4 regions of the Streptomyces vietnamensis genome follow, and region 2 is predicted to be linked to each of the others. Evidence: riboswitches for the same ligand, from Rfam matches in the RefSeq annotation. Region 2 holds a riboswitch; each other region holds the start of a gene.

Region 1 (4,558 bases), 2.9 Mb from region 2:
ACGCACCTGCTCAACATCGACCCGCCGGACCACACCCGGCTGCGGCGGCTCGTGTCGAAGGCCTTCACCCCGCGCCGGGTCGCCGAGTTCACGCCGCGCGTGCAGGAGCTGACGGACCGGCTCATCGACTCCTTCGTGGAGCGGGGGAGCGCCGACCTCATCCACGAGTTCGCCTTCCCGCTCCCCATCTACGCGATCTGCGACCTGCTCGGGGTGCCGGCGGAGGACCAGGACGACTTCCGGGACTGGGCCGGGATGATGATCCGGCACGGCGGCGGGCCGCGCGGCGGGGTCGCCCGGTCGGTGAAGAAGATGCGCGGCTATCTCGCCGAGCTCATCCACCGAAAGCGTGAAGGCCTGCGGCAAGAAGGGGCGGACGACCTGATCTCGGGGCTCATCAAGGCCTCCGACCACGGCGAGCACCTCACCGAGAACGAGGCCGCCGCGATGGCGTTCATCCTTCTCTTCGCCGGTTTCGAGACGACCGTCAACCTCATCGGCAACGGCGTCTACCAGCTGCTGCGCCACCCCGAGGAGCGCGCGCGGCTCCAGGCCTCGCTCGCCGCCGGGGAGACCGGGCTCCTGGAGACGGGCGTCGAGGAGCTGCTGCGGTACGACGGGCCCGTGGAGATGGCGACCTGGCGGTACGCGACGCGGGCGCTGACCATCGGCGGCCAGGAGATCCCGGCGGGTGACCCGGTGCTCGTGGTGCTCGCCGCCGCCGACCGGGACCCGGAGCGGTTCGAGGGTCCCGACACCCTCGACCTCGCCCGGCGCGACAACCAGCACCTCGGGTACGGGCACGGCATCCACTACTGCCTGGGCGCGCCGCTCGCCCGCCTCGAAGGGCAGACGGCGCTCGCGACCCTGCTGACTCGCCTGCCGGACCTGCGACTTGCCGCGGACCCGGCCGAACTGCGGTGGCGCGGCGGGCTCATCATGCGTGGTTTGCGTACGCTTCCGGTGGAGTTCTCCCCTTCCGTACCGCTCTTGGCTACTGACGAACCATCAGGAATGTGATCTTTACGTGATCGCGGGGCGATCGACTTGTGACGGGCGTTCGAATGCCGCTACGTTTCCCGGCAGTCTCAGCCGTCACGCGAAAGGCCCTCCTATGCGTTCCGGGAACGGACGACACCGTCGCCCCCGTCAGGCCCCCGCCCTCGTCGTCGCCGCGGGCGTCACCGGATCCGCCATGGCGCTGCCGCTGCTCGCCACCGGATCCGCCTCCGCCGCCGACGCGGCCACCTGGGACCGGGTCGCCGAGTGCGAGTCCGGCGGCCAGTGGAGCGCCAACTTCGGCAACGGGATGTACGGCGGCCTCCAGTTCACCCAGGACAGCTGGGAGCGGAACGGCGGCCTCGCGTACGCGCCCAGCCCCGACCTCGCCAGCCGCGCCCAGCAGATCGCGGTCGCCGAGAAGGCGCTCGACCGGGGCAGCAACGAGTGGGCCACCTGCGCGCCGATCGCCGGCCTGAAGAACGACGGAAAGGCCACCGGTGTGAACCCCGGCCCGACCGCCGTCCCGACGGCCCCCACGGGACCCCTCCCCGAGTCCAACCGCACCGCGGGGACCGACGCGGCGGCCGAGCGGTCCACCGCGTCCGCCACCCCCGTGACCCCCGCCACCCCCGTGACGCCGGCCACGCCGAGCGCGCCGGCGACCTCCACCGCCTCCGCCGCGCCGACCACCCCGGCCGCGTCCACCACTCCGGCGACCCCGGTCACACCCGACGCGTCCGTTACGCCCGGTACGCCGGTTTCGCCCGATGCGCCGAAGGGTGACGTGTCGTCGGCCACGCCCGGTACCGGCAAGCACCGCGGCGAAGCCGCCCCGGAGGAATCCGGCAAGGCGGGCAGCTCGGCCGAATCCGGACGACACGCGTCAAGTGCGGACAAGCCTGCGGAAAAGGTCGACGGCACGCCGGTGACTGACGAAGCGAAGGATTCGGGCGCAACGGACAGTCCGCGCACTTCGGGTGAGTACACCGTGAAGCCGGGCGACAGCCTGTCCGGCATTGCGGAGGAGAACGAACTCCCCGGAGGCTGGACCGCCCTCTACGACGCCAACAAGCAGACGGTGGGCGTCGATCCGAACCTCATCCTGCCTGGTCAGAGCCTTGACCTGACGGAGGGTTCGACGACGACGGCCGGTTAGTTCGCGGGCTTATGTCCGGTTCTGGGCAAGTGAGACATGGGTCTCTTCGCCCCAACTGGTGTGTCACGTCCGCAAACTTTGCTTCCGTCACCTCTCACCTGCGCAAACACCGCCCACCGGAGGGCAAGCAGGGGCGATATTTCCGCAATGGGCCTCTTTGAACTTCCGGTGGGTCTGTGTCTACGGTCTTCACCGCTCGCCACCGCGGGCCCCGTCGACCGAAACGCCGAATCCTGCCGTCGGTCGCCGGGAACAGTCGTCGCGCAAGCGCCGAAGGCAGGAGTGGGGGACCCAAGGTAAGTGCCGGGCCCGGCCGTTGAGACAGACGGCCGACGACCGGCTTGGGGTGAAGCCGCGTGCTAGGACGCGCGGCCGGGCAACTTTCCGGCCCGAACCCGACAGCTCACCTCACAGGCGTCGGTGAGGAGAATCCCCATGCTGTTTTCCGCCAAGGGCAAACACCGTCGTCCCTCCAAGGCCGCCCAGGTCGCCACGCTCGTCGGCGTCACCGGTGTCGCCGTCGCCGCCCCGCTGCTGACCGCGGGCACCGCCTCCGCCGCCACCACCGCCGAGTGGGACACCGTCGCCCAGTGCGAGTCCGGCGGCAACTGGTCCATCAACACCGGCAACGGCTTCTACGGCGGCCTGCAGTTCACCAACTCCACCTGGGCCGCCTTCGGTGGCACCGCCTACGCCCCGCGCGCCGACCTGGCCTCGAAGGCCCAGCAGATCGCCGTCGCCGAGAAGGTCCTCGCGGGCCAGGGCAAGGGTGCCTGGCCGAGCTGCGGCGTCGGCCTCTCCGGTGCCTCCTACGACGGTGGCGCCGCCGAGACCGCCCCGCAGCAGAGCGAGCCCCAGCAGGCCGCCCCGCAGCAGGCCGCCCCGAAGCAGCAGGCCGCCCCCCAGCAGCAGGAGCGTCGCGCCGAGGAGCCGACCACCCGCAGCGAGCAGCGCAAGGCCCCGAAGACCGTCACCACGCCGACCGGCAAGAAGGTCAAGAAGGGTGACGGCGAGTACAAGGTCGTCGCCGGCGACACCCTCAGCAAGATCGCCCAGGCGCACGGCGTCAAGGGCGGCTGGGCCAAGCTCTTCGAGCTGAACAAGGACGTCGTCGAGGACGCCGACCTCATCTACCCGGGCCAGCAGCTCCACCTGAAGTGAGCCCGGCGGCCCGCGTGAGTCCGGCGGCTCACGCGGTCCCGACGACCCTCCCGCGGTGACCACCCCGGTCCGGCGTGCCCCTTCCCCCGTGCGCGTCGGACCGGGGTTCCCCCGTTTCGGGGGACCTGACGGTTACTGTCCAGTAGATACGGGGGCCTTCGTCCCGGGATGCATGCCCTTGGGTCCTTTTTCGTCCCAGGGGGCGGGCGCCCGGCCGGCTGCGGCCCCCGAGCCGGTTAGGCTCTTGTCGCAAGGCCAAGCGACCCTGCACCGACCTTGCGTCACATCCAGCGTCACATCCCAAAAAGGAGATGCTCGTGCCGTCCATCGACGTCGTCGTAGCCCGGGAAATCCTGGACTCCCGAGGCAACCCCACGGTCGAGGTCGAGGTCGGCCTCGACGACGGCAGCACCGGCCGTGCTGCCGTTCCGTCCGGCGCCTCCACCGGTGCGTTCGAGGCCATCGAGCTCCGCGACGGTGACCCCAACCGCTACCAGGGCAAGGGTGTCGAGAAGGCCGTCCTCGCCGTCATCGAGCAGATCGGCCCGGAGCTCGTCGGCTACGACGCCACCGAGCAGCGCCTGATCGACCAGGCCATGTTCGACCTGGACGCCACGGAGAACAAGGGCTCGCTCGGCGCCAACGCCATCCTCGGCGTCTCCCTCGCCGTCGCGCACGCCGCCTCTGAGGCCAGCGACCTCCCCCTCTTCCGCTACCTGGGCGGCCCGAACGCGCACCTGCTGCCCGTTCCGATGATGAACATCCTCAACGGTGGGTCGCACGCCGACTCCAACGTCGACATCCAGGAGTTCATGATCGCCCCGATCGGCGCGGAGTCCTTCTCCGAGGCCCTCCGCTGGGGCACCGAGGTCTACCACACCCTCAAGGCCGTCCTGAAGGGCAAGGGCCTCTCCACCGGCCTCGGCGACGAGGGCGGCTTCGCCCCGAACCTGGACTCCAACCGCGAGGCGCTCGACCTCATCCTGGAGGCCATCAAGCAGGCCGGCTACGTCCCGGGCAAGGACATCGCGCTCGCGCTCGACGTCGCCGCGTCCGAGTTCTACAAGGACGGCAAGTACGAGTTCGAGGGCAAGTCCCGCTCGGCCGCCGAGATGACCGAGTACTACGAGGAGCTCGTCTCCGCGTACCCGCTCGTCTCCATCGAGGACCCGCTGTTCGAGGACGACTGGGCCGGCTGGAAGGTCATCACCGAGAAGCTCGGCTCCAAGGTCCAGCTCG
Region 2 (4,558 bases):
GCCCCGGCCAGCAGGTCGTCGCCGTGGAGATCTTCCTGCCGGCCCCGCTGGACGCCGAGCCCGCCGGTCTCGACGGCGTCGCCACCATCATGGCCCGCGCGCTCTCCGAGGGCACCGACCAGCACAGCGCCGAGGAGTTCGCGGCCGAGCTGGAGCGCTGCGGCGCCACGCTCGACGCGCACGCCGACCACCCGGGCGTACGGGTCTCCCTCGAGGTCCCGGTCTCCCGGCTGCCCAAGGCGCTCGGCCTGCTCTCCGAGGCCCTGATCGCCCCGGCGTTCGACGAGTCCGAGATCGAGCGCCTGGTGCGCAACCGTCTCGACGAGATCCCGCACGAGACGGCCAACCCGGCCCGCCGCGCCGCCAAGCAGCTCTCCAAGGAGCTGTTCCCGGCCGAGTCCCGGATGTCCCGGCCGCGCCAGGGCACCGAGGAGACCGTCGCCGCGATCGACGCCGCCGCCGTGCGCGCCTTCTTCGAGGCGTACGTCCGGCCCGGCACGGCCACAGCCGTGGTCGTCGGCGACCTGACCGGCGTCGACCTCGACAAGGTCCTCGCCGAGACGCTGGGCGCCTGGACCGGCGAGCCGGCCGAGCCGCTCCCGATGCCGCCGATCACCGCCGACGACACCGGACGGGTCGTCATCGTGGACCGTCCCGGCGCCGTGCAGACGCAGCTGCTCATCGGCCGGATCGGTCCCGACCGGCACGACCGCGTCTGGCCGGCCCAGGTCCTCGGCACGTACTGCCTCGGCGGCACCCTGACCTCGCGTCTGGACCGAGTCCTGCGCGAGGAGAAGGGCTACACGTACGGCGTGCGGGCCTTCGGCCAGGTGCTCCGCTCGGACGCCGAGGGGAACGGCGCCGCGATGCTCGCCATCAGCGGATCCGTCGACACCCCCAACACGGGCCCGGCCCTCGAGGACCTGTGGAAGGTGCTGCGCACCCTCGCCGCCGAGGGCCTCACGGACGCCGAGCGCGAGACGGCCGTGCAGAACCTGGTGGGCGTGGCGCCCCTCAAGTACGAGACGGCCGCCTCCGTCGCCGGGACGCTCGCCGACCAGGTGGAGCAGCACCTCCCGGACGACTTCCAGGCCCAGTTGTACGCGCGCCTGGCCGAGACCGGCACGGTCGAGGCGACGGCCGCCGTGGTCAGCGCCTTCCCGGTGGACCGGCTCGTCACCGTCCTCGTCGGCGACGCGGCGCAGATCGCGGAGCCGGTGCGCGCGCTCGGCATCGGTGAAGTGACCGTCGTGACGGGCTGATTCCGGCCCCGAGGCGACAACAGGAGGGCCCCGACGGCCTAGTTCGTCGGGGTCCTCCTCTTTGTCCGTATTGCGATCAAGGTGATCGTTTGCCCTGTGGCATGTCTTACAAAAGGCGTGTCTGGTTGGTGATTGAAAGACGATCCGCATAGCGTCGGTGCGGCTGTTCGCCAGTTGCACGTGCCGCAGCCGCGGCATCGGACAGTCATCGCCGAGTCCCCGTCAGGCGCGAGCCTGGGGAGCCGGGGACCCACACGCAGTCCCTGGGGTGAATCGGGCGCCTTCGTCTCGTGCGGAGGGGCTCGTAGGAGACCTTCCTGCTCCGAACCCGTCAGCTAACCCGGTAGGCGAGAAGGAAGGAAAGGATCAGCCTCTACATGGCGTTCACCCGTGCCACCGGGAAGCATCGTGCTCCGAGCCGGATGGCGCGCCGCGGCGTGGGCATCGCCGGCGTCGCGACGCTCGCCACCACCGGCGTCATCGGAACCCTCGCCTCCCCGGCGCTCGCCGCCGACACGGACAACCGCTCCGCCGAGGACACCGGCCTCACCCAGGTCATCGCCGAGGAATCCCTCGTCGACGGGATCAACGCCCAGGCCGCCGCCCAGGAGCAGGAGGCCGTCGAGGCCGTCGCCAAGGCGAAGGCCGCGGCCGAGGCGAAGCGCAAGGCCGAGGCCCGCGCCAAGGAGGTCCGGCTGGAGCGCGAGCGCGCCGCCCGCGAGGCCGAGCGCCGCCGCCTGGCCTCCTTCCAGCTCCCCGTCGCCGGCTCGTACGTCTCCACCGGCTACAAGACCGGCGGCTCGCTCTGGTCCTCCGGCAGCCACTCCGGCATCGACTTCCACGCCGCCTACGGCACCCGGGTCGTCTCCGTCGGCTCCGGCACCGTCGTCGAGGCCGGCTGGGGCGGCGCGTACGGCAACAACATCGTCATCCGGATGAACGACGGCACGTACACCCAGTACGGCCACCTCTCCTCCATCGGGGTCTACGTCGGCCAGACCGTCGAGCCGGGCCAGCAGATAGGCATCTCGGGCTCGACCGGCAACTCCACCGGCCCCCACCTCCACTTCGAGGCGCGCACCAGCCCCGAGTACGGCTCGGACATCGACCCGATCGCGTACCTCCGCGCCCGCGGCGTCAACGTCGTCTGACCTCGTTGGGTCCGGCCCCGGACCGCGTCGCAAAAGCCCCGGCTCGTACTGAGCCGGGGCTTTTCGCTGACCAAAAGATATCCATGGATTCCGCCGGGGCATCGGAAATTCCGGCCTGCTGCAATAGAGTCGAAGATCGGGCGCAGAACAGGCGCCGATGAATTGACTCGCGCGGACCAAGGCGGAGGTCGGACATGCGCATTCCCGCGCACTCGGTATGCACGGCGATCCGGGACGACATCGTCTCCGGCGTGTACGAGCGGGGCAGCCGGCTGACCGAGGAACAACTCGCCCGCCGGTACGGGGTCTCCCGCGTCCCGGTCCGCGAGGCGCTGCGCACCCTGGAGTCCGAGGGCTTCGTGGTCACCCGGCGCCACGCGGGCGCCCATGTCGCCGAGCCGACCGAGCAGGAGGCGGCCGACCTGCTCGACATGCGGGCGCTGCTCGAACCGCTGGGGGCCGCGCGGGCCGCGCAGCGGCGCACCGAGGCGCACCTCAAGGTGCTGCGCGGCCTGGTCAGGCTGGGGCAGGAGCGGGCCAGGCGCGGTCAGGGCGAGGACCTGAGCTCGCTCGGCGGCTGGTTCCACGAGACGCTCGCGCAGGCCTCGGGGAGCCCGGCCCTGACGGCGCTGCTCACCCAACTGCGGCACAAGATCGCCTGGACGTACGTGGTGGAGCAGCCCGCCCAGCCGGTGGAGGCCTGGGCCGAGCACGGCGCGATCGTGGACGCCGTGGCGCGCGGCGACGCCGAGCGGGCGAGGTCGCTGACCGCGCTGCACGCGGAACGCTCGCTGCCGCTGCACCGGCTCAAAAGGCCGGAGCGAGGCCGTGTGAGGGTTTCGCAACATGCCGTCAACACGACGAGCGCCCGGAATTAACGCGCCCACCGTATACAAAGAACAGGCATTCGGTCGCGGTTTTCGTGCTGCCCGGAAATGGGTCCGTTCATGCAAATGGCCGTGGCCGCCGGAATTCCGGCGGCCACGGCCATTTGAAGGAAGGGGCCGGGGTCAGACGGTCTCGGGGAGCTCGTCCAGGCCCTCGGCGACCAGCTTCGCCAGGCGGTCGAGCGCGGCCTCGGCGCCGTCGGCCTCCGAAGCGAGGACGATCTCCTCGCCGCCCTGCGCGCCCAGGCCGAGCACCGCGAGCATGGAGGCGGCGTTCACGGGGGTGCCGTCGGACTTGGCGATCGTCACCGGCACGCCGGAAGCCGTGGCGGCACGGACGAAGATGGACGCGGGGCGGGCGTGCAGGCCCTCGGCCCAGCCGACGTTGACGCGGCGCTCAGCCATGGTGTTGCCCTTCGACTCTCAAGCGGGTTGTCTAGACCAGTCTCTCACGGGTTGCGCGGTGCTCGCGCCGACCTCCGGCCCGGGAAGGCGCGGAAAAGGCCACCCTTCGACCAGGACCGGACCGTCCGTCGGCCCTCCCAGCTTGCAACACCTCGCATCCCGCACAGGCACCCCGCGACCGGTGCCGCAGTCGTGTCGCGGTCGTAGGCTGACCCCATGCAGAGCGCGTCGGAGCAGTCGGAAGCGGCGGAACCACCGGCATCACCGGCGCCGCCGGCACCGCCGGAGCACGCCTATCCCGACCACTGGGAGGCGGACGTGGTGCTCCGCGACGGCGGCACCGCGCGCATCAGGCCCATCACCGCCGACGACGCCGACCGGCTCGTCAGCTTCTACGAGCAGGTCTCGGACGAGTCGAAGTACTACCGCTTCTTCGCCCCCTACCCGCGCCTGTCCGCCAAGGACGTCCACCGCTTCACCCACCACGACTTCGTGGACCGGGTCGGGCTCGCGGCGACCGTCGGCGGCGAGTTCATCGCCACCGTGCGCTACGACCGCATCAACGCCCAGGGGCTGCCCGCCTCCGCCCCGGCCGACGAGGCCGAGGTCGCCTTCCTCGTCCAGGACGCGCACCAGGGGAGGGGCGTCGCCTCCGCCCTCCTCGAACACATCGCGGCGGTCGCGCGCGAGCGGGACATCCGGCGCTTCGCCGCCGAGGTGCTCCCCGCCAACACCAAGATGATCAAGGTCTTCACCGACGCGGGCTACACCCAGAAGCGCAGCTTCGAGGACGGCTCCGTACGGCTCCACCTCGACCTCGAACCGACCGACCGCTCCCTCGCCGTCCAGCGCG
Region 3 (4,558 bases), 750 kb from region 2:
GGATCTTCAAGAAGGTCTACTCGTCGATGGACCGGGTCCTGGTCCACTCGGCGAGCTTCGGGTCGAACGCGCAGGCCATGGCCGCCGGGCTCGCCGTCCTCTCGGTCATGGAGGACGAGGGCACCGTCGCCCACGCCCGGCGGATCGGCGACCTGCTCTCCGGCCGTCTGAAGGAGCTCGTGCCCCGGTACGAGCTGCTCCACGAGATCCGCGGGCGCGGCCTGATGATCGGGATCGAGTTCGGGCGGCCGTCCTCGCTCGGACTGCGCGGGCGCTGGACGATGCTCCAGGCGGCCCGCAAGGGCCTCTTCGCCCAGATGGTCGTGGTTCCGCTGCTCCAGCGGCACAGGATCCTCACCCAGGTCTCCGGGGACCACCTGGAGGTGATCAAGCTGATCCCGCCGCTGATCATCGACGAGGCGGACGTGGACCGGTTCGTCACCGCCTTCACCGCGGTCATGGACGACGCCCACGGCGGCGGCGGACTGATGTGGGACTTCGGAAAGACGCTGGTCAAGCAGGCGGTCGCGCAGCGCTGACCGGATTTCGACACGGATTCCCGACGGGGGTTTGCCTCTGAGGCAAGAAACTTGCCTCAGAGGCACGATCCTGGCGGAATGGACGCATGGACCACGTCCCCGGGGGCACCTCCCCGGACCCCGCCATCCCCGGCGTCCTGCCCGACGTCGCCCCGCAGCTGCGGGCCCTGCGCCGCCGCCGGGGACTCACCCTGGAGGCCGCCGCCCAGCGGGCCGGCCTCTCGCCGGCCCACCTCTCGCGCCTGGAGACCGGGAACCGGCAGCCCTCGCTGCCGATGCTGCTCGCCCTGTCCCGTATCTACGGTACGACGGTCTCCGAGCTCCTCGGCGAGGCGCCGCCCGAGCGCGACCCCGTCGTCCGGGCCGACCGCTCCGAACCCGTCGAGGCCGACGGCTGGATCTACCGCCAGGCGGGCGGCGCCGGGCGCGCCCTCCAGTGCCTGCGGGTCCACGTGCCGTACGCCACCCGGGCCGACATCGTGCGCGTCCACCCCGGCGAAGAGTGGATCCACGTCCTGGAGGGCCGGGTGCGGCTCGCGCTCGGCGAGGCCGTCCACGTCCTCGATCCCGGGGACAGCGCGCACTTCGACTCGCTGACCCCGCACCGGATCGGCGCCGCCACGCCCGGCGGGGCCGAGCTGCTCTTCGTCCACACCCTGATGCAGAGCCCCGTCGCCGAGCTGTGCCTCGGTGACGGGACCCCGCACCGGCGCTGACGTTCCATGAAGATTCTTCAGGAAAGGACCGACATGTCCGAGAAGTCCGTAGCGGTCACCGGCGAAGAGCGCGGTGAAGGCAAGTTCCCCAAGGGGCTCGTGCTCCGCCTCTTCGCCTATCTGATCGCCGGCCACCTCTTCGCCGGCTTCCTCTACCTGCTCTTCATGCTGGGCGGGCAGAACCAGTAGGCCTCAGGCGTCGGTGACCAGCCGCTCCCGCAGCCGCTCGCGGGTCTCCGGGGCCAGCTTCAGGCCCTCGGTGAAGTAGGCGTCCACCGAGCCCCAGGTCGTCTCGATCGTCTCGAACGCGGCCCGCAGGTACTCCACCCGCGCGTCGAAGAGCGGACTGAGCAGCTCCATCACCTCGGGCGACATCGCGTCCGGGGAGGTGGAGCTGCGGCGCACCTTGTAGCGGCGGTGCGGGGCGTTCGACTTCACGTAGTCGGCCTCGATCGCCTCCCGCTCGACCCCGACCGCGAGCAGGGTGATCGCGATGGCGACCCCGGCCCGGTCCTTGCCGGCCGCGCAGTGCAGCAGGGCCGGGATGCTCTCCTCCGCCATGGAGTGGAGGAGCCGGCCGTGCTCCTCGGTCCGCTCCAGCACGTTCTTCCGGTACGAGTCGGACATCCGGGCGGCCGCCTTGCCGTCGCCGAGGACCTCCCGCAGCTGCGCGATCTCGCCGTCGCGCACCAGCTTCCAGAACTCCTTGCCGTCGGCCGGGTCGTTGAGGGGTATGTTCACGTTCCGTACGCCGGGCAGCTCGACGTCCGGGCCCTCGATCCTCCGGTCCGACTCGTTGCGGAAGTCGAAGACGGTGTGCAGGCCGAGCGAGGCGAGGAAGGCGGCGTCGTCCTCCGTCGCGTGGGCGAGATGGCCGCTGCGGAAGAGGCGGCCGGGGCGGACGGCGCGCCCGTCCGTCGTCGGCAGGCCGCCCACGTCCCGGAAGTTGCGGACCTCGGTCAGCTCGGGCTCGGCGGCTTCGGCGGGCGGGACCTGCGGCAGCTGCTGCGTCACGGCTGCTCCTGTTCTGTCGATCGGTTCCTGGGGCAATCATCTCGGGTGGGAGGCCGGGCACGCACCCCCTCGGACGGGAATGGGTGATCTGTCCGTATTGGGGGATTCCGTATAACCCGCCCCGGTTGCAGGGGAGATGGGGATCGGCGCGTGAGCAGCGTCATAACCGTGACGGACCGTGCCTGATCGTCTTTTCCAAATACCCCCCGGGAAAAGGAGATCGAGGGGCCGTCATCCACGGAGGGTGACCGGAATTCCGGCCGGATATCACTGAATCCCAGATCACTTGAAAACCGTGGCTTGTTCGCGCCGACCCCACTCGTCTAGCGTCGCGCTCAATCCGGACGGACCGCCGAATCCTGCCACCGACCGGAATTCGAACCCACCCGTACGAGGCAGGAGCGGGGGACCCAGGTAAGTACGCCGATCCCTTCGAAGAAGGACGGCTCGGGGTTAAGTCGCGTGAGAACGCGGCCGGACATCTCCAGTCCGAACCCGACAGCTCACCTCGCAGGCGCCGGAGAGGAATTCGCCATGCCCGCAAAGGGTAAGCACCGCCGTGCCAAGTCCAACCGTCTGACCCGTGGCCTCGCCGCCGCCGGTACCGGTGGCGCCGTCGTCGCCCTCCCGCTCCTCGGAGCCACCGGCGCCCACGCCGCCGAGCAGGCCGCCCCGGCCGCCGCTCCCGCCCACGCCGTCGCCCAGGTGAAGGCCGCGCCCGCCGCCCAGCAGAAGGCCGCGCCGAAGACGTACTCCGTCGTCCGCGGCGACTACCTGTCGAAGATCGCCGCCGAGCACCACGTCGCCGGCGGCTGGCACAAGCTCTACCAGGACAACCGCCAGGTCATCGGCGACAACCCCTCGCTGATCATGCCCGGCATGAAGCTCACCCTCGGCGCGAAGGGCACCGCCAAGGCCGCGCACAAGAGCACGTGGAACTCCGGCAAGAACGGCGACGAGGCCCCCCGCGCCTCCCGCAGCAGCGAGCGCGCCTCGGCCCCGGCCCCGGCCCCGGCCGCCGCGACCACCTCCTCCTCGGCGTCCTCCTCGTCGGCCGGTACGACCTCCTCCTCCGGCTGGGTCGCCCCGATCGCCGGCGCCGGCATGTCGACCCCGTACCACCAGGCCGGCTCCATGTGGTCCTCCGGCTACCACACCGGTGTCGACTTCATCGCCTCCACCGGCACCCCCGTCCACGCGGTCGGCCCCGGCACCGTCTACTCCGCCGGCGACGGCGGCGCGTACGGCAACCAGGTCGTCATCCAGCACGCCGACGGCACCTTCTCGCAGTACGCCCACCTGTCCTCGATCTCCGTCTCCGCCGGCCAGACCGTCACCGGCGGCGAGCAGATCGGCCTCTCCGGCGCGACCGGCAACGTCACCGGTCCGCACCTGCACTTCGAGATGCGCACCGGGCCGGAGTACGGCTCCGACATCGACCCGCTGGCCGCGCTGCGGTCGCACGGCGTGAGCATCTGACGCCACGTCAGTACGCCTTCGTCATCCGGAAGTCCGGCACGCGAGTGCCGGACTTCCGGCGTATTCCGGCTTGGCGGAATCTTTATCGGTGGCATATGTCACCAGGCGTCAACCCCTCCTTACGGTCGCGTAGGTCACACCCGAAGGGGAAAAATGTGCTCCCGTGGCAGACGATTCGAGATCAACAGACAAGAACGCATTCGGGTCGTACACGGCGATCGGTGACAGCTTCACCGAGGGCGTCGGAGACCCCGGGCCCGACGGGACGTACGTCGGCTGGGCGGACCGCTTCGCGGTCCTGCTCGCCGACCAGCTGCCGGAGCACGACGACTTCCGCTACGCCAACCTGGCCGTACGCGGGCGCCTCCTCGACCAGATCGTGGCGGAACAGGTCCCCCGGGCGAAGGAACTCGCCCCCGACCTGGTGACCTTCTGCGCGGGCGGCAACGACATCATCCGCCCCGGGACGGACCCGGACGACGTGGCCGAGCGCTTCGAGCGCGCCGTCGCCGACCTCACCTCCGCCGTCGGCACCGTCATGGTGACCACCGGCTTCGACACCCGCGACGTGACGCTCCTCAAGCACCTGCGCGGCAAGATCGCCACCTACAACGGGCACGTCCGGGCCATCGCGGACCGCTACGGCTGCCCGGTCCTCGACCTGTGGTCGCTGAAGTCCGTGCAGGACCGGCGCGCCTGGGACGACGACCGGCTGCACCTCTCGCCCGAGGGCCACACCCGCGTCGCCCTGCGCGCCGCCCAGGTCCTCGGCATGCCGGTGCCCGCCGACCCGGACCAGCCCTGGCCGCC
Region 4 (4,558 bases), 1.8 Mb from region 2:
CAGGTCTATCTGGCGCTGCCGCTCGCGGCGGGCGGCACGGGCGTGACGACCGCGCTGTTCGTCGTCTCGGCGCTCGTCGCGCTCGCCGGGCAGCTGCGGATCACGGCCTGGTGCAAGCGCCGGCTCGACCGGGAGCGGTGCCTCGTCCTCGGGCTCGCCCTGATGGGCGGGGCCTTCCTGGTCCCGGCCGCCCTGGGGCGCGGCCCGGTGGGGCTGCTCCTGTGTGCGGCGGTCCTGGCCGTCGCGAACGCGGTGCTCTACCCGTACGAGATGGACACGGTCGTCGCCCTGTCCCGGGGGCGCTGGGTGGCCACCCACTACGGGCTCTACAACACCGTGTGCGGGATCGGGATCACCCTCGGGAACCTGGGGACGGGCGCGCTCCTCGACGTCACCGGCTGGTCGGCGACGCCGTGGCTGGTGCTGTGCGGGGTGGGCGTGGGGTGCGCGGCGGCGATGGCACTGCTCGGCCGGGGCGGGCGCCTGGCGGCCGACTGACCCGTACGGGGGTGGGGCGCCGGCCTCGTACGGGGTGGGGCGCCGACTCTCGTACGGGGTGGGGCGCCGGCCTCGTACGAGGGTGGGGGCGGCCGGCCGGGCCCGTACGCCACTCGGCCCCATGGGAGTCGCCGCCCCGTCCGGCGGCGGCCACCCTGGGAGGGCGCGGTGCGGACCGCGGCCGGTCGGACCGGGCAGGAGAGCACAGGTGGGGCACCCCCTAGGAGCGGCGGGCGGAGGGCGGCGGGGCGGTGAGGGACGCCCCGAGTACGGCGGCGCCCGGCGGTTCATCCGCGCCCTGCCCCCGCTGGTCATCGTGGGCGGTGTCGTCTTCGACGTGGCGACCCCGCCCGAGTACACGGCGGCGCCGCTCTTCTCCGCCGCCCCGCTGATCGCCGCGCCCTTCTTCTCCACGCTCACGACCCTGATCACCGGGATCGCCGCCGTCCTCGCCTCCGTCGGGCTGCACGCCTACAACGGCACCATCGACGAGATCGCGGCCTTCACCGAGAGCATGACCGTCCTCACGGTCTCCGCGCTCGCCCTCCTCATCAACCGGGTCGTGCGCCGCAGCGGCGAACGGCTCGCCTCGGCGCGGGTCATCGCGGAGACCGCGCAGAAGGCGGTGCTACCGATGCCCGCCGAGCGGATCGGGGGGCTGCAGTGCGCGGCGCGGTACGAGGCGGCGCAGGCCGACGCGTTCATCGGCGGCGACCTGTTCGCCGTCCAGGACACCCCGCACGGGGTGCGGCTGGTGGTCGGGGACGTCCGCGGCAAGGGGCTGGAGGCGGTCGAGGCCGTCGCCGTCGTCATCGGCGCCTTCCGGGAGGCGGCCGAGCAGGAGCGGACCCTGGAGGGCGTGGCGCAGCGCCTCGAACGCGCCCTGGCCCGGGAGGGCACTCGCCGGGACGACCTCGACTCCTTCGAGGGGTTCACCACGGCCGTCCTGGCCGAGATCCCGCGCGGCGACGGCAGCGGGACCTTCGACGGTTTCGTACGGGTCGTCAACCGCGGGCACCCGCCGCCGCTGATGCTGTACGCGGACGGGCGCGTGGAGCCGCTGGAGCCGGGCGAGGCGGCGCTGCCGCTCGGCATGGGGGAGCTGGCGATGTGGCCGGACCGGGGCGAGGCGCGGCCGTTCCCGGCCGGCGCGACGCTGCTCTTCTACACGGACGGCCTCTCGGAGGCGCGGAACGCGCAGGGCGTCTTCTACGATCCGGCGGCGCGGCTCGCCGGGCGGATCTTCCCGGGACCCGAGGAGCTGCTCGACGCGCTCGTGGACGACGTACGGCTCCACACGGGCGGCGGGTCGACGGACGACATGGCGCTGCTCGCGGTGAGCCGCCCGGCGACGGGGCAGCCCGAGCGGCGCCGGACGATGCCGGTGGTGCCGCCGGGCGGGTCCGGTCACCGGGCGTAGTCGAGGGGTGTCACTGCGATAACAATTGACATAACGTCAGATCGCAAGGGTTTCACCACCCTCCCCTTACGCCTTTCTGAAGGGGGCTCAACTCGGGCGATACTCCCTCAATTCAATGAATGATCAAGAGCGACGGCTTGGAATCGGGACCCCCTGTCTATTAACGTTCGATAACGCAGCGCGGTCGTCCCAGCCGTCGCAAGAGGCGGCACCGTGCGCACGCGCCGAATCCTGAAAAGGAACCGGGGAACCACCAATTGGGGTGAATCGGACGCCTTCGTCTCGTACGGAGGGGCCCGTAGGAGACCTTCCTGCTCCGAACCCGTCAGCTAACCCGGTAGGCGAGAAGGAAGGAAAGGAGCGCGCCTCCGTGGCGTCCAACACCCCCGCACCCGAAGCCCCCTTCGATGCCTTCGGTGGCGGTGCGGGTCTTTCCGCCCCGGACACCGAGTGGAACCCCACCGAGGGCTCCCTCCGCGCCGAGAGCCGCTCCGGCGGCCGGCACCGGGTCGTCAAGCAGCGCTCCAACTTCGCCCGCTCCTCCACCGTCCTCGGCGTCGGCGTGATCGCGGCCGTCGGCGCGGGCGGCCTCGCCACCGCGCAGGACAAGCCGCCGGTCGCCATATCGCTGCCGGACCTCCCGGACCTGAACCTGCCGGACGCCCACGACCTCCCCGGCGTCGGCGACCTCCTCCCCGAGGAGGAGAGCGCGCCCGTCACCACGGCCGCCGCCGCCAACCCGCTCACCGCCGCCACCTACACCACCGCGGCCGACGAGCAGACCACCGCCCCCGCCGCGGGCGAGGCCCTGCGCGCCCGCATCCTCCAGCAGGCCGAGCAGCAGCAGGCCTCCGCCGACGCCGCCGAGAAGGCCGCGGCGGAGAAGGCGGCGGCCGAGAAGGCCGCCGCGGAGGCCGAGGCCAAGGAAGCCGCCGCGGAGAAGGCGGCCGCCGACGCGAAGGCGAAGGCCGAGGCGGAAGCCAAGGCGAAGGCCGAAGCGGAGGCCAAGGCGAAGGCGGAGGCCGAGGCCAAGGCGGCCGAGGCCGCGCGCCTCGCCCAGCTCGCCGCCGGCTACTCGCTGCCGGTCTCCTCGTACACCCTCACCGCCACCTACATGCAGTCCGGATCGATGTGGTCCTCCGGCTACCACACCGGCCTCGACTTCGCCGCCCCCACGGGCACCCCGCTCAAGGCGGTCCACGGCGCCACCGTCAAGTCCGCGGGCTGGTCCGGCTCCTACGGCTACCGGATCGTCCTGGAGCTGGAGGACGGCACCGAGGTCTGGTACTGCCACCTCTCGTCCATGCTGGTCGGCGCCGGCCAGACCGTGTCCACCGGCGAGACCATCGGCCGCGTCGGCGCCACCGGCAACGTCACCGGCGCCCACCTCCACATGGAGGTCCACACCCCCGGCGGCTCCGGCATCGACCCGATGGCCTGGCTCCAGTCCAAGGGCCTGAACCCCTGAGAACCCGCACGGAATAGGCCCGGCGGCGGGGAGGGTTGATCCACACATGACCTCTCTCCGCCCGCTGGGCAGCTCCGATCTGCACGTCTTCCCCGTGGCACTCGGCGGCAACGTCTTCGGCTGGACCGCCGACGAGGCGCAGTCCTTCGCCGTCCTCGACGCCTACGCCGCCGCCGGCGGCAACTTCGTCGACTCCGCCGACGTCTACTCCGCCTGGGCCGAGGGCAACGAGGGCGGCGAGTCCGAGACCGTCATCGGCCGCTGGCTCGCCTCCCGGGGCAACCGCTCCGACATCGTCGTCGCCACCAAGGTCGGCGCCCACCCCCGGTTCAAGGGCCTGTCCGCCACCACCATCAAGGCGGGCGCGGAGGAGTCCCTCCGCCGCCTCGGCACCGACCACATCGACCTCTACTACACGCACTTCGACGACGAGTCCGTCCCGGTCGAGGAGATCGTCACCGCCCTCGACCAGCTGGTGAAGGACGGCAAGGTGCGTGCCGTCGCCGCCTCCAACATCTCCCCGGAGCGGCTGCGCGCCTCCCTCGACTTCGCCGAGGCCGAAGGCCTCGCCCGGTACGTCGCCCTCCAGCCGCACTACAACCTGGTCTCGCGCGACACCTACGAGGGCCCGCTCCTGGAGACCGTCGAGCAGGCCGGGCTCTCGGCCGTCCCGTACTACGGTCTCGCGGCCGGCTTCCTCACCGGCAAGTACCGCCCCGGGAAGACCGTCGAGAGCGCCCGCGCCTACCGCGCCGCCGCGCTCGCCGAGACCGAGCGGGGCCAAGCCGTGCTCTCCGCGCTCGACACGGTCGCCGAGGCGCACGGGGCGGAGCTCGCCACCGTCGCCCTCGCCTGGCTCGCCGCCCGGCCGACCGTCGCCGCGCCGATCGCCTCGGCCCGCACGGTCGAACAGCTCCCGGCCCTGGTGGCGGCCGCGGACCTGAAGCTGACGGAGGCGGAACTGGCCCTCCTCACCGAGGCTTCCGCGAGCTAACTCCGATACGGGTTGTAGCCGTCGTAGTCCAGGTACTGCGGCGGCGCCCAGGCCCGGCCCGTCGCCCGCGCCGCGTACGTGAGGGCGGGGGAGGCGACCGCGCGGCGCTGCCACAGGTGGTGCAGCAGCTCCTGCTCCCGGGCCGGGAAGTCGGGTCCCGCCGCGCCGCGCCGGGCCC

The links. A riboswitch is a leader RNA that binds a small molecule or an ion and turns the genes downstream of it on or off. The one in region 2 is predicted to bind cyclic di-AMP.
Region 1: another riboswitch for cyclic di-AMP. It lies ahead of SVTN_RS15125 (LysM peptidoglycan-binding domain-containing protein); the one in region 2 lies ahead of SVTN_RS28220 (M23 family metallopeptidase).
Region 3: another riboswitch for cyclic di-AMP. It lies ahead of SVTN_RS31655 (M23 family metallopeptidase); the one in region 2 lies ahead of SVTN_RS28220 (M23 family metallopeptidase).
Region 4: another riboswitch for cyclic di-AMP. It lies ahead of SVTN_RS20205 (M23 family metallopeptidase); the one in region 2 lies ahead of SVTN_RS28220 (M23 family metallopeptidase).

The regions. Positions count from the first base shown of each region.
Region 1 covers NZ_CP010407.1:3,423,438-3,427,995, reverse strand. The annotation lists gene SVTN_RS15135 (cytochrome P450 family protein) at 1-1,020, shown strand, start outside; gene SVTN_RS15130 (transglycosylase family protein) at 1,115-2,158, shown strand; cyclic di-AMP (ydaO/yuaA leader) riboswitch at 2,417-2,590, shown strand; gene SVTN_RS15125 (LysM peptidoglycan-binding domain-containing protein) at 2,594-3,319, shown strand; gene eno (phosphopyruvate hydratase) at 3,631-4,558, shown strand, end outside.
Region 2 covers NZ_CP010407.1:6,279,928-6,284,485, forward strand. The annotation lists gene SVTN_RS28215 (M16 family metallopeptidase) at 1-1,262, shown strand, start outside; cyclic di-AMP (ydaO/yuaA leader) riboswitch at 1,462-1,626, shown strand; gene SVTN_RS28220 (M23 family metallopeptidase) at 1,640-2,413, shown strand; gene SVTN_RS28225 (GntR family transcriptional regulator) at 2,608-3,291, shown strand; gene SVTN_RS28230 (HPr family phosphocarrier protein) at 3,424-3,705, opposite strand; gene SVTN_RS28235 (bifunctional acetate--CoA ligase family protein/GNAT family N-acetyltransferase) at 3,922-4,558, shown strand, end outside.
Region 3 covers NZ_CP010407.1:7,028,797-7,033,354, forward strand. The annotation lists gene SVTN_RS31640 (aspartate aminotransferase family protein) at 1-539, shown strand, start outside; gene SVTN_RS31645 (helix-turn-helix domain-containing protein) at 626-1,255, shown strand; gene SVTN_RS44870 (DUF6126 family protein) at 1,289-1,444, shown strand; gene SVTN_RS31650 (tyrosine-protein phosphatase) at 1,448-2,269, opposite strand; cyclic di-AMP (ydaO/yuaA leader) riboswitch at 2,643-2,801, shown strand; gene SVTN_RS31655 (M23 family metallopeptidase) at 2,804-3,748, shown strand; gene SVTN_RS31660 (SGNH/GDSL hydrolase family protein) at 3,912-4,558, shown strand, end outside.
Region 4 covers NZ_CP010407.1:4,502,423-4,506,980, forward strand. The annotation lists gene SVTN_RS20195 (MFS transporter) at 1-498, shown strand, start outside; gene SVTN_RS20200 (PP2C family protein-serine/threonine phosphatase) at 707-1,918, shown strand; cyclic di-AMP (ydaO/yuaA leader) riboswitch at 2,131-2,277, shown strand; gene SVTN_RS20205 (M23 family metallopeptidase) at 2,289-3,386, shown strand; gene SVTN_RS20210 (aldo/keto reductase) at 3,433-4,380, shown strand; gene SVTN_RS20215 (PrsW family intramembrane metalloprotease) at 4,377-4,558, opposite strand, start outside.